One region of the Novosphingobium sp. G106 genome, then DNA from elsewhere that is predicted to be linked to it. Evidence: riboswitches for the same ligand, from Rfam matches in the RefSeq annotation. Region 1 holds a riboswitch; each other region holds the start of a gene.
The links. A riboswitch is a leader RNA that binds a small molecule or an ion and turns the genes downstream of it on or off. The one in region 1 is predicted to bind cobalamin.
Positions count from the first base shown of each region.

Region 2: linked by a shared signal. The riboswitch ahead of KRR38_RS23445 (TonB-dependent receptor) and the one ahead of KRR38_RS32640 (cobalamin biosynthesis protein CobG) in region 1 are both predicted to bind cobalamin.
Region 3: linked by a shared signal. The riboswitch ahead of KRR38_RS07180 (TonB-dependent siderophore receptor) and the one ahead of KRR38_RS32640 (cobalamin biosynthesis protein CobG) in region 1 are both predicted to bind cobalamin.

Region 1 is NZ_JAHOOZ010000003.1:116,880-120,784, reverse strand. It holds gene KRR38_RS32650 (precorrin-2 C(20)-methyltransferase) at 1-67, opposite strand, end outside; gene KRR38_RS32645 (precorrin-8X methylmutase) at 64-693, opposite strand; gene KRR38_RS32640 (cobalamin biosynthesis protein CobG) at 693-1,820, opposite strand; cobalamin riboswitch at 2,065-2,302, opposite strand; gene KRR38_RS32635 (DUF3606 domain-containing protein) at 2,666-2,848, opposite strand; gene KRR38_RS32630 (hypothetical protein) at 2,956-3,168, opposite strand; gene KRR38_RS32625 (hypothetical protein) at 3,294-3,563, opposite strand.
Region 2 is NZ_JAHOOZ010000001.1:4,857,488-4,861,392, reverse strand. It holds gene KRR38_RS23455 (phytanoyl-CoA dioxygenase family protein) at 1-278, opposite strand, end outside; gene KRR38_RS23450 (cytochrome P450) at 330-1,547, opposite strand; cobalamin riboswitch at 1,728-1,963, shown strand; gene KRR38_RS23445 (TonB-dependent receptor) at 2,149-3,905, shown strand, end outside.
Region 3 is NZ_JAHOOZ010000001.1:1,509,809-1,513,713, reverse strand. It holds gene KRR38_RS07195 (CbtA family protein) at 1-578, opposite strand, end outside; gene KRR38_RS07190 (CbtB-domain containing protein) at 595-819, opposite strand; cobalamin riboswitch at 853-981, opposite strand; gene KRR38_RS07185 (histidine phosphatase family protein) at 1,017-1,580, shown strand; cobalamin riboswitch at 1,648-1,906, shown strand; gene KRR38_RS07180 (TonB-dependent siderophore receptor) at 2,084-3,905, shown strand, end outside.

The sequences.
Region 1 (3,905 bases):
CGCGCACGCTGAGCAGGTCCTGCGCGCCCGGCCCCAGGCCGACGCCGTGGATCGTCCCGGTCTTCATTCGATCGGACTCGCCAGCGCGTTGATTGCGGCGACGGCGATCGCGCTGCCGCCCAGTCGCCCTTCGACGATGCCGCAGGGCACCGGCCGGGCTTCCCAGAGCGCAGCCTTCGATTCCATGGCGCCGACGAAGCCGACCGGACAGCCGACGATCGCAGCCGGGCGCGGGCAGGCCGGGTTTTCGAGCATGTTGAGCAGGTGGAACAGCGCGGTGGGGGCATTGCCGATCGCTACGACCGCGCCGCCAAGGTACGGGCGCCAGAGTTCGAGGGCTGCGGCCGAGCGTGTGTTGGTCATGGCCTTCGCTCGGTCTGGAACGGTCGGATCGTGCAGCGTGCAGACGATCGCATTGTCCGCGGGCAGTCGCGATCGTGTGATCCCCTCGGCGACCATGCGCGCGTCGCACAGGATTGGCGCACCTGCGGCCAGAGCCTTTGCGGCGACTGTCGCGAAAGTCGGCGAGAAGCGGATATGCGCGGCGAGCTCGACCATGCCCGCGGCGTGGATCATGCGGACCGCCACGCGTTCCTCGTCGGACGTGAAGCGGGAGAGTTCGGCTTCGGCACGGATCGTGGCAAAGGACTGGCGGTAGATGGCCTGGCCATCGGTTTCATAGACGTGGGGCATCAAGCGGCTCCGAAAGCGGCGAGCAGTTCGGTGGCGGTAAGCCCGGAGCGCGTCGGTGGATCTGCGGGGCGGGCGGCGAAGGCCAGGTCGAACCGGCCGCCGCGTCCGGTCACGGTGACGTCGGCCATGCCGGGATGCGCGCATCCCTTGGCGCAGCCCGACAGATGCAGCCGGCCCGTGACCAGGGAAGCAAGTCGCAGCGAAAGAGCGCGGGTTTCCACCGTCGCCTGGGGACATGCGGGCGCACCGGGACAGGCCGCGGCGCGCATCGCCGGATGGCCGGGCGCGTCGACGAAGCCCTCGACACGAACCGGCCGAGCCTCTTCGAGCAGCAGCCTGCGCCAGGGCGTGAGGCGCAGCGCAGAGGCACCGCTCCGCTCGGCCAAGTCGCGCAGCGCCGACGCCTCCATACTGCCGAACGGCACTCCCCAGACGTGACCGAGCGGATGAGGGCCGGGAAGGGGCGGCGCGCGGGGAGTGGCCGGACGCAGATCAGCCCGCGCCCAGGCCGGCAGCGGCGCGGCGTGACGCGCGACCCGTCCGGTCTCGGATCCGCCGGTCTCGACGAACCAGTGCGCCAGCGCGATGAGTGCGTCCACGGCCGTGTCGGGCGCCACCGGTGTGCCGCCCGCTCGCCCGTCCGCGCGCAGCAGCAGGGTGCCGTCTCCGCTCCGCTCGATCCTGAAGTCCGCCGGCGCGTCTGTCAGCATCGGGGCGTTTCCGGCATCGATCGCGAAGCCGACCTTCGAGGGCAGCGTCGGCAGGGCGGAAAGGCGTGAGGCCAAGGCCTCTGCCAACCGCGCGTTATGGTCGGCAGCCTGCCAATCGGGCGCGACGAGAATGTTGCGCCGCGTCTCGAGATCGGCGGCCGGATCGACCAGGTCGAGTGCGATCAGCGCGTCGACCACGACATGCCATTTGTCGTCGATCACCCCCCGAATTTGCAGATTGGCGCGATTGGTCAGGTCGATCAGGCCGTTGCCGAAACGCGCGGAGGCATCGCACAGGCCCCGGACCTGATCTGGGCCCATGCGGCCGAGGCGCGGCTTTATGCGAACGAGCAGGCCGTCGCCCGCTGCCATCGGACGCCAGGCGTCCGGGCACCAGCCGCGGATGCGATGGTTCACGCACGTCCCTCCAGCAGGCGGTCGGCCGGATTCCGTGCGCCGGGTGGCAAACATTGCGATATCAAATTCAAGCCCACTCCGTTCACACCGAGCAACGATGGATGGGCTTGCCGATGTCCAGTCGGCCGATGCGCAACGGCGGGGGTGCAAGAAGCGCCGCTCGTCACGCACCGATGCAGCCCAGCCGCAAAGGTTCGTCGCCCGGACGGAGTACACCGTGCCTCGGCCATCCCCTGGGCCAGGGCAAGAGCGACCAGACGCTGGCAGGTCTCCTGGCTCGCGGGTCAAAGCGTGCTGCATGGCCTTCCCAGGCAACGGACGATGGTCCGGCCCAGTGGCTGCCTCCCCGTCTCAGAGGAAGCGATATGCCTCACGCTCGCCGCTTACAGTTGCAGGGACAGCCTCGGATTGAGGTGGCAAGACCACCCGCACCGCGTTCCCTATTAAGTCCCTTACGGGACACCGGCGCGATCTAGTTCGGCTCGCTTATGCGAACCGACTGGATATCCCCTATAGGCTTACGCCGACCTTCGCAACTCATCGCTGAATTCTCTTCAGCGGGCGTTTGCGAGGGAGGGCAGTGCGCATTTGCGACAAAGGAAGAGCGGGCAAAGCTGAGCTGTCCTTCAGACGGATCGACGCCGAGGATCTCCGCGGGAGCACGGTGCTCCGCTAGCAATTGGGTGCTTGAGCACGGCAACCGCATCATCACGATAGTTGCGCCATTCGTCATCGACTTCGAGGGAAACCGAGGGATTATATCCGTCGGCGTTTATGCTGAGACGTTGGGCCGCGATTACTCGCGAAATCCGCTCGATGGCGCTGAGTTGGGACACCGGCATGAATCACCCTTTCAGAAGCTGCGCGGCGGCGTTGCGCGCCTCGCGGCTGTTGCCAACGCGGTCGATAAGCTCTTGGGCCTGCGTGACCAAGAGCCCGAGCTTCTCGGTGAAATGACGAAGCTCGTGCCCCTCTCCTCCCGCCACGAACTGACGATCGCGTCCCGGTTTGGTTGTGTCGCTGACCATGGTCATCTCCTTACGACCTCAACACCCGCCCAGTCGCGCGGTTCCCCGGGACTGAGGGTGCGTCGAGATGCCCGCGCGTCGGCAAAGGTTTTTCTGTCAGAGGGGATTCATTTTAGCCGTCTGATATCGGCGCTTCCCAGGTCATCATAGGACCCGCTTCGAAGTTCGACGAGGCCGCGGATGACGAGTTCACGCAAAACCTCAGCCCAGGTTTCGATCGAAAGCTGCGTCATGTTCTCCACGCCTTCCTTGGCGAGTCCTAACATGTCCTGGTCAAAAGCTAGGAGCTGCTCATTGGTCAGAAGGGTTGCGTCGATCATCGCACGGACAGGTTTTGATTAGCGCGCATATTCAATCAACTCTGCAGGGGATAAGCGGCGTGCCAAGCCCGAAGCCTGCAAGCATCGCATTAATTTTCGATCGCCAAAAAGTCTTTCTGGTGCGGCTACTGGCGGCCGTGCCGACGATCGTGACATCCCGACTGCGAGTAGGGGCTGGCTTGGACGTGGTGGATACGACGATGCTTTACCCCTGCCATCGCCACCCGCTCGTCGGTGATGGTCGTCAGTTTGATCCAACTGTGTCCATGTAGATCGCAGCGTCGGGCCCCTGCCATAAACCAATGCTCGGGCAGTTCGTCGATGTCGGCTACCGATTCTGTGATCTGGACAAACGAGGCCGGCGCTTCGCGTTCGCGCATAAAGCGCTCTCCCATGTGTCCCTCCTTTCGCTAGAAGCGATGGAATGGGTACTTTTATCTACTAGCGGGCCGGGCATGCTCTGGCATCCTCTCCTCGCTCACCCGGCCCTAGACGGACTCCTCGCACAAAGGCTGAACCCGACTGTTGCCAAGGTACTACACCCACGGATGAGAGCCCTATAACTTTGGAGGGGCTGGAAAAAGGGGCCCGATCGTTGCCGATCAGGCCCTGACAGTTTTGGGAGAGGATGCCTGTAAGGCGTCTCGGTTGTGAGCTTCAGCGAAATATGCTGCAAGTGCGAATAACTGATGTCTGATTGAGGAAAACTCGATTGCCGGCGCCAGCGCTGAGCTTTA
Region 2 (3,905 bases), on a different contig from region 1:
GGCTGCTTGACTACCTCGTGCCAGACAGTCGTACCGATCGCGTCGCAAGGGCGCCAGGTATCGGTCTTCTTGCCGGTCCAGACCGGCGCCTCGATCGCGGGATCGATCAGCCCCTCGGCGGTCAGCGCCTCGCGGTACTTTTCGCGGCCCCAGGCCATCAGTTCGGGATCGATCACCCCGCGCAGGAAGACCACGCCGTCATCGAGATAGCGCTGGCGCAGCGCTTGCGGATTCCCGATCAGATTGGTGCTGTCGGTGAGCTCGGCGACGTCGATCATGTCCTCTCCACGATGCTTTCGACAGACATGTAGCAAACGCTTGGTTTATATTCAATCGGGCAGATCGAATGCGATCGGCAGGCCGCGCAGCCCCCAGGTGCCGGGGAACGGCCGGTAGCCCTCAGGCCCGGGCGAGCGCGGATTGACCAAGCGCTGCGCGATCAGGTGCAGACCTTCGTGGATCTGCGCGCGGGCGATGTACTGGCCAAGGCAGATATGCGCGCCGAGGCCGAAACCGATATGCGGGCTCTTCTGCTCGCGCTCCGGATCGAAGCTGTCGGCACGGTCGGCATAGCGCTGATCGTGCGTCGCGATGCTCAGCGGGAACCAGACGATCGCGTCCTTCTCCAGCACTATGTCGCGGTATGCGATGTCCTCGTTGAGCACGCGCTGGTTCGAAGTGGTGGAACCGTAGCGAAAGCTCTCCTCGACGACGCTGCGCGCAAAGGCATGATCTTCGGCGCAGCGGCGATAGACTTCGGGCCGGTCGATCAGCAGCCGCATCGTCAAGGTCAGCATGTTCTTCGAGGTGTCGTAGCCCGCGACGAAGAGGAAGATCAGGATATCGCCGAGCTCGCGGTCGGTTAGGCCACCGTCAGCCGTGGTGCGGAGCAGCAGGTCGAGCAGGTCCGGCTCCTCGCCGTCACGCGGATTGGCCCGGCGCTGGGCGATAAGGTCGTCGGTGAAGCGCTCCATCGTGACGACGCCTTCCTGCATCGCCGGCAGCCAGCGCTTGTCCATCGACGTGGAAAGCCCGATGGCCTCCATCGCCGAACGCAGCCCCGGGATCACCGAAGGCGAGGCGCCGATCAGCCGGCACATCACGGTAATCGGGAAATAGGAAGCGAACTCCTCGAAATCGAAGGCGCGCCGGGGTGCCCATTCATCGAGCAGTTCGTTGATCGTCTGCTGCATCAGCGGACGATGCTGGTTCGCCTGGCGCGGGGTGAACGACGGCGCCAGCACGTCGCGCACGCGCTTGTGCGTCGCCCCTTCCATCGAGAGCATGTGCCGCTGCCGGAAATCACCCCAGGGCGTGCCCTTGGCGTCCATGATCGCGACGATATCGTCATACATCATCCGCATCCGCCCTTCCTGGGCGAACAGGTCGCGCATCGCCTTGTAGTCGGTGACGACATAGCCCAGCGTCCAACGTGCCAGCCAGGGATGCTGCGCCCGTGCGCGATCGAAATGCGGGAAGGGATCGACGGCGAAGGCGTCCTCCTCCATCGTCAGATAGGGCAGATCGAGCTCGGCGCCCTTCAGCATCACAGTCCCTCTCTCTGTTTTGCCCAGAAGGATGCGGCAGGCATGTCGGGAGGTAAAGCGCCCGGACATTGCCACGGCGGCAGTGGCTCTGCTCTCCCGGAGAGCAACGCCGAAGCTGCCGGGGATTGGCATAGGCGCCCATTGCGCCTAAGCCGCGCCCCGGCCAGCCGGTTTTCCCAAGGCCGAAAAGATCGCGCCGGTGCCCCGCAAGGGGCTTAATCCGGGAACACGGTAGGCGGGATTTACCCGCCAAAGCCGAGGCTGTCCCTGCAACTGTAAGCGGATAGCGCGATGCACAGGGCTCCTTGGAGGAAGGAGCCGCCACTGGGCCGAGCCGAAACGGCAGCGCCTGGGAAGGTCGTGCATCGTGCCGTAACCCGCAAGCCAGGAGACCGGCCGGCGCACTGGTCGCTCTTGCCTTGGCCCAGGGATTGGCCACGGCACGGTATCTCCGTCTGAGCGACGAACCAAGCGGCGGGGTCCGCTTCGGTGCGTTGGTCGCGGGCATGAAAGCGCCAGTCCGCAGCCGACACGTCGGCCGATGGCGATTGCGCCCCGGCAGTCCCCCGCCACGCTCGCGCATACAGGGGGGCCAAAGCCCATGATGAAGACCAAGTATCTCTCGCTGCTCGCACTGAGCGCGGCCACGCCCGCATTCGCGGCGACCAATCCCGACCAGTCGGCCACCAACGAAGCCGGCGAGACCATCGTCGTCACTGCCTCGCGCTCGGGCGAAGGCATCCCGATCGACAAGCTCGGCGCCTCGGTCACGGTGCTCGACGACGCCGCGATCGACGCCCGCCAGACGCGCGTCGTTTCCGACGTGCTGCGCGACGTACCCGGCGTCGCGGTCAGCCGTGCAATCGGCGGTCTCACCCAGGTCCGCCTGCGCGGCAGTGAGGCCAACCACACGCTGATGCTGATCGACGGGATCGAGGCATCCGATCCGTTCAACGGCGAATTCGACCTCAACGGCATGATCGCCGATCCCGCCGTGCGCATCGAAGTGCTGCGCGGCCAGCAAAGCTCGCTCTACGGCTCGGACGCGATCGGCGGCGTGATCCATTACATCACGCTGACCGGCAGGGAAGCGCCCGGTTTCACCGCCCGCGCAGAGGGCGGCACCTTCGGCACCTTCGACGGCGCGGCGCGCTACGCCGGCGCGAACGACACGCTCGATTACGTCGTCTCGGGCGGCTATTACCGCACCGATGGCACGCCCGTCGCGCGGAACGGCAAGCGGGACGTCGGTTCGGAAACGGCCGGCATCAACACCAAGCTGACCTGGTCGCCGGCGCCGAACTTCAAGCTGACCGGCGTCGCCCGCTACAGCTGGACCGACTACGACATCGACCTGCCCGACGATAATCCGGCCAGCCCGCTGTTCGGCTTCATCATCGACAGCCCGGGCGTGCGTGCGACCAAGTCGAGCATCTACGCGCTGCTCCGCGCCGAACTCACCGCGCTCGACGGGCGCTGGACCAATGCGTTGTCGGGCCAGTACGTCGACGTCACGCGCAAGGGCTATACCGGCCCGGTGCGCGACACCGGCAGCAACGGCCGGCGCTACAAGGGATCCTATGAATCGAGCCTGCGCTTCGGCGATGAAGGCGTCGTCCACAAGCTGACCGCCGCGCTCGATGCAGAGCGCGAGGAATTCCAGAACAACACGCCGTCGACAGGCTCGCCTTTCGACCCGTTCACGGGCCGGCGCAGCACCACCAACATCGGCCTCGTCGGCCAGTACGAGCTGACCGTCAACGACACGGCCTCGCTCGGCGCCTCGATCCGCCAGGACTGGAACAACCGCTTCGCCGACACGACGACCTGGCGCGTGCAAGGAAGCTATGCCTTCCCCACCGGCACGCGGGTCCACGCGGCCTATGGCACCGGGATCAAGAACCCCGGCTATTTCGAGCTCTTCGGTTTCGTCAATGGCCAATATATTGGCAACCCCAACCTCAAGCCCGAGAAGTCGGAGGGCTGGGAAGCCGGGATCGAGCAGAAGCTGGGCGACGTGGCGACGCTCGGCGCGACCTATTTCAACGACCGGCTGACGGACGAGATCTTCACCACCTTCCCGCCGCCGAACTTCACCGCCACGCCGAGCAACCGCACGACCAAGTCGAAGCAGCAAGGCGTCGAAGTGACCTTCGCCGCCCGGCCATTCCCTCAGCTGCGGATCGACGCCGCCTATACCTATCTCGACGCCAAGGAGAACGGCGCGGTCGAAGTGCGCCGGGCCAAGCATATCGGCAGCTTCAACGCCACCTGGTCGAGCGCGGACGAGCGGTTCTCGGGAACGGTCACGGTACGCTACAACGGCAAGCAGCAGGATGTCGCCTTCACCGATCCGAG
Region 3 (3,905 bases), on a different contig from region 1:
ACGGGGAGTGCCAGTTGGCTCAAGGCAATGCCGACGATGAAGGCCGCTGCTCCGCACAGCGATGCGTTGAAAGGATCCATGTACTCCCAGGCAACGCGTCTGATCTTCATCGCCAGCACGGCCATGGCAATCGAAAGTGCGATCAGGCCGAAATAGGCGGCAGTGCGCAGGCCTACCGTTTCATGCTGTCCGACCGCGGGCGGTGTCGGCGGATACTTGAGCGCGGGCACGATGACGATGAGCAGGAATGCTCCGGCCGCCAGCAGTAGCGCGAAGCTGCGCGGTCCGATCAGCGCCCAGCGGCCATAGCCGTAGGCGAAGACCAGCGCGAAGATGCCGCCGACCGCAGCGCCATAAAGTGCCATCGCCGTCAGCAATCCGGCCCCCTTCTGGGTATCGCGGCTGACCAGTTCAGGACCTTCGTCGGCATGATGCCCGGGATCATGGGCCGCGTGCATCGCTTCGAAGGCGATGGCTCGGTCCACATGCGGCTCGGCGAAAGTCCGTGCGAACAGGGTGGAGAGCAACGCCGCGAGCACGCCAACGAGCATGCCCCGCCACAGCAGGTCCTTGGTCATGTCAGGCCTTCCGCCGTTAGTGGCAGGGGAAGCCCAGCAGGTGGCGGCCGTCGTGCACGAATTCGTGGACGTACATGCCGTCGAATAGGGAGAAGGCGCCTTGCTCGGTGCTGACGAAATAGAGGAAGATCGTCGCGATCAGCAGGCCGAACACCGCCCAGGGCAGGATTTCCTCGACCGGAATCGTCGTCGTGCCGGCCACGGGCACGAAAGTGTCGTCGAAATAGGCGGCAGTCGCCATCGGTATCACTCCGCTCGGGCTAGCGCGGCCCGTCGTTGAACATGATCCGGGGAAAGGTCTGACTCTCGACTGCCGGAGGCATCGTCGATAACAGTGGCGCGACCGTGCCGGAATTGCACCGGCTTCTTTGCCCCGGTTCGCTTCCTCCCGAATAGGAGCGAACGAGCCGCGGCGTCAATCTCCCGCGGAGGTGTTTCCTGGCCACGCGCCTCAGACTGCTATGCTGCGGCGCGACCGCCGCGAGCCGGACGGCGGCATTTCCGCGCCGTGACGAGCCGCTCGACGAGGGAGGGCGACGCTTGGCCGCTGCGCGGGTTCTGGGCGGTCCTGTGCCGGCAATCGCCTTCGTCGCGCCCGACCCTGCAGCGCGCGAAACGGCCTCGTTGATGGGCGTCGCGGCTGAGGTCGAAACGATTCTCGCCGATAGCGACCACGGCGACTGGACGGGCCACAGCCTCATCGAACTGCAAGGCTCCGATCCGACCGGACTAGCGCTCTGGCTGGCCGAGCCTGCATCTGGCGCTCCTCGCGGCGAAACACTTGTGGCAGTCGCAGCGCGGGTCGGGCCGTGGCTCGACCGGATCGCCGAAACCGAGGCCACGGTGCTGGCAATCACCCATCCCGCGGTGATCCGCGCGGCAATCGCCCATGCGCTGGGATGCCCGCTCGAGACCACGCTCAACATCGATATCGCGCCGCTTTCCGAGACTTCGCTCTCGTTCAATCGCCGCTGGCGGTTGCAGGGCCTGACCGCCGGATAGCCAAACGGCTTGCGCAGATCGCCGCACCTGTCTAACCAGCCGCCGTCCATGCAGCGGTTCGACCGCGGTGGGCAATGATCGCGCCGGTGCCTCGCAAGAGGCTTAAAATGGGAACGCGGTGAGGGCGGCAGGCGCAATCCTGTCCTCCGAATCCGAGGCTGTCCCTGCAACTGTAAGCGGCGAGCGCGATGTACATGTGCGGCCGGGCAGACAGCCCCGAGCCGCCAGCCACTGGGCCGGACGCTAACTCCTGCGAGGCCTGGGAAGGCCGTGCATCAAGCTATGACCCGCGAGCCAGGAGACCTGCCGGCGTCTGGTCGCTCTTGCCTTGGTCCAGGGGATGGCCGCGGCACGGTGTACTCCGTCTGAGCGACGAACGAGCGGCAGGGGCCGCATCGGAGACGTGCGACGGTCGCCCAGGCGTCCGGCCGCTGCGCGTGCCGACCGTTCGCGAACGGCACGCCCCCGCCCGACGTCGACTGACGCCGATGGGGTAACTCCGAATGAAGAATACGTTTTCCAGCATTTCCCGCATTGCTTTGGCTTGCACTCTGGCCGGCATTGCACCCGCGATGGCCCATGCCGACGACGCGGCCGATACTGCGGATCGCGACGCGGACAGCATCCTCGTCGTCGGCCAGCGCACGGCCGCGCTCGATACCACGCAGTCCACCGGCAGCCGGCTGGGCCTCTCGGTGCTCGAGACGCCGGCCTCAATCGCCATCGTCGACGGCGAGACGCTGCGCGCGCGCGGCGATCTCAGCATCCAGGATGCGGTGACGCGCGCGCCGGGCATCGTCAGCGTTGCCAATCCGGGCAACGGTGGCACCGCGCTTTCCGCGCGCGGCTTTGCCGGGCAGGGTTCGGTGCTGCAACTGATCGACGGCGTCCGACTTTTCCCGGTGGCGGGCACGATCACTTTCCCGACCGACCCCTGGATGGCCGACCGGATCGAAGTGCTGAGCGGCCCGGCTTCGGTACTCTACGGCCAGGGCGCGCTCGGAGGCGCGATCAACGTCGTCACGCGGCAGCCCAACACCGATCGCCTCCGTGCCCAGGCCGAGGTCGGCTATGGCTCGCAGAACAGCTTCCGCGCGGGCGCTGGCCTGGGTGGTCCGCTGGGCGACCTGTTCTCGTTCCGCGTGGATGGCTCCTATCGCCGCGCGGACGGCTACGTCGAGCGCGGCAAGTCGGAAAGCTACGCGCTGTCCGGTGCACTCCGCTTTGCACCCAGCGGCAGCTTCTCGCTCACGCTGCGCGACGACTATGGCAACCAGCGCCCGATGGAATATTTCGGTACGCCGCTGATCAACGGCAAGCTCGACACCTCGATCCGCAAGCGCAATTACAACGTTGCCGACGCCGACCTGCATTACCGTGACAACCGCACTACGCTCACGGCCGATTGGTCGCCGAGCGACACACTGACCTTCACCAACACCGCCTACCGCCTGACGAGCCGGCGCCTGTTCAAGGATCTGGAGTCTTATTGCTGGATCGGCGCCGACGGCTTCTGTCCCAACGGCTACAATTCCGATCCGGGAACGCCAGGTCTGATCTACCGCACCGACAATCTCGGCATCGATCACGACCAGACCCAAATCGGGGATCAGGGAAGCATCAAGCTCGAGACGCCTATCGGTAACGGGGTCAGCAACACCCTGGTTGCCGGCTTCGACGTGAATCTGGTTAAGCTGACCTATTCGAACGACTTCGGATCGGACCTGCAGGAAGACGAGGTCAACCCCCGCAACTTCAACCCGGGCCTGTTCTTCGATACCCAGGGCATCGCACCGCGCTTCCGCACGCGCACCAACGAATATGCCTTCTTCGCCGAGGATCGGCTGAAGCTGAACGACCAGATTTCGCTTGTCGGCGGGCTCCGTTACGAACACGACCGTGTCCGCCGCTGGACTCTCAACTACACCGGCAGCACGATCAGCAGCGAAACGCAGGTGCTCGACAAGAAGCTGAGCAACACGACCTGGCGCGTCGGCGCGATCTATCAGCCGACTTCCAACATCTCGCTCTACGGCCAATATTCGACCGGCGTCGATCCGCTCGGCACGCTGACGACCTATTCGACCGGGCAGGTCGCGTTCAGCAACGCGACGGGCAACCAGATCGAATTTGGCGTCAAGGCCAGCTTCCTGGGTGGGCGCGGTTCGGCGACGCTGGCGGCCTACCGCATCGTCAAGAACAACCTCCTGGCACAGAAGACCCTGACGAGCCCGATCGAGCAGGTCGGACAGCGCTCGGCCAAGGGTATCGAAGCCTCGGTGGCGATCGATCTGCCCGAGGGCTTCGGGATCGAGGCGAACGGCA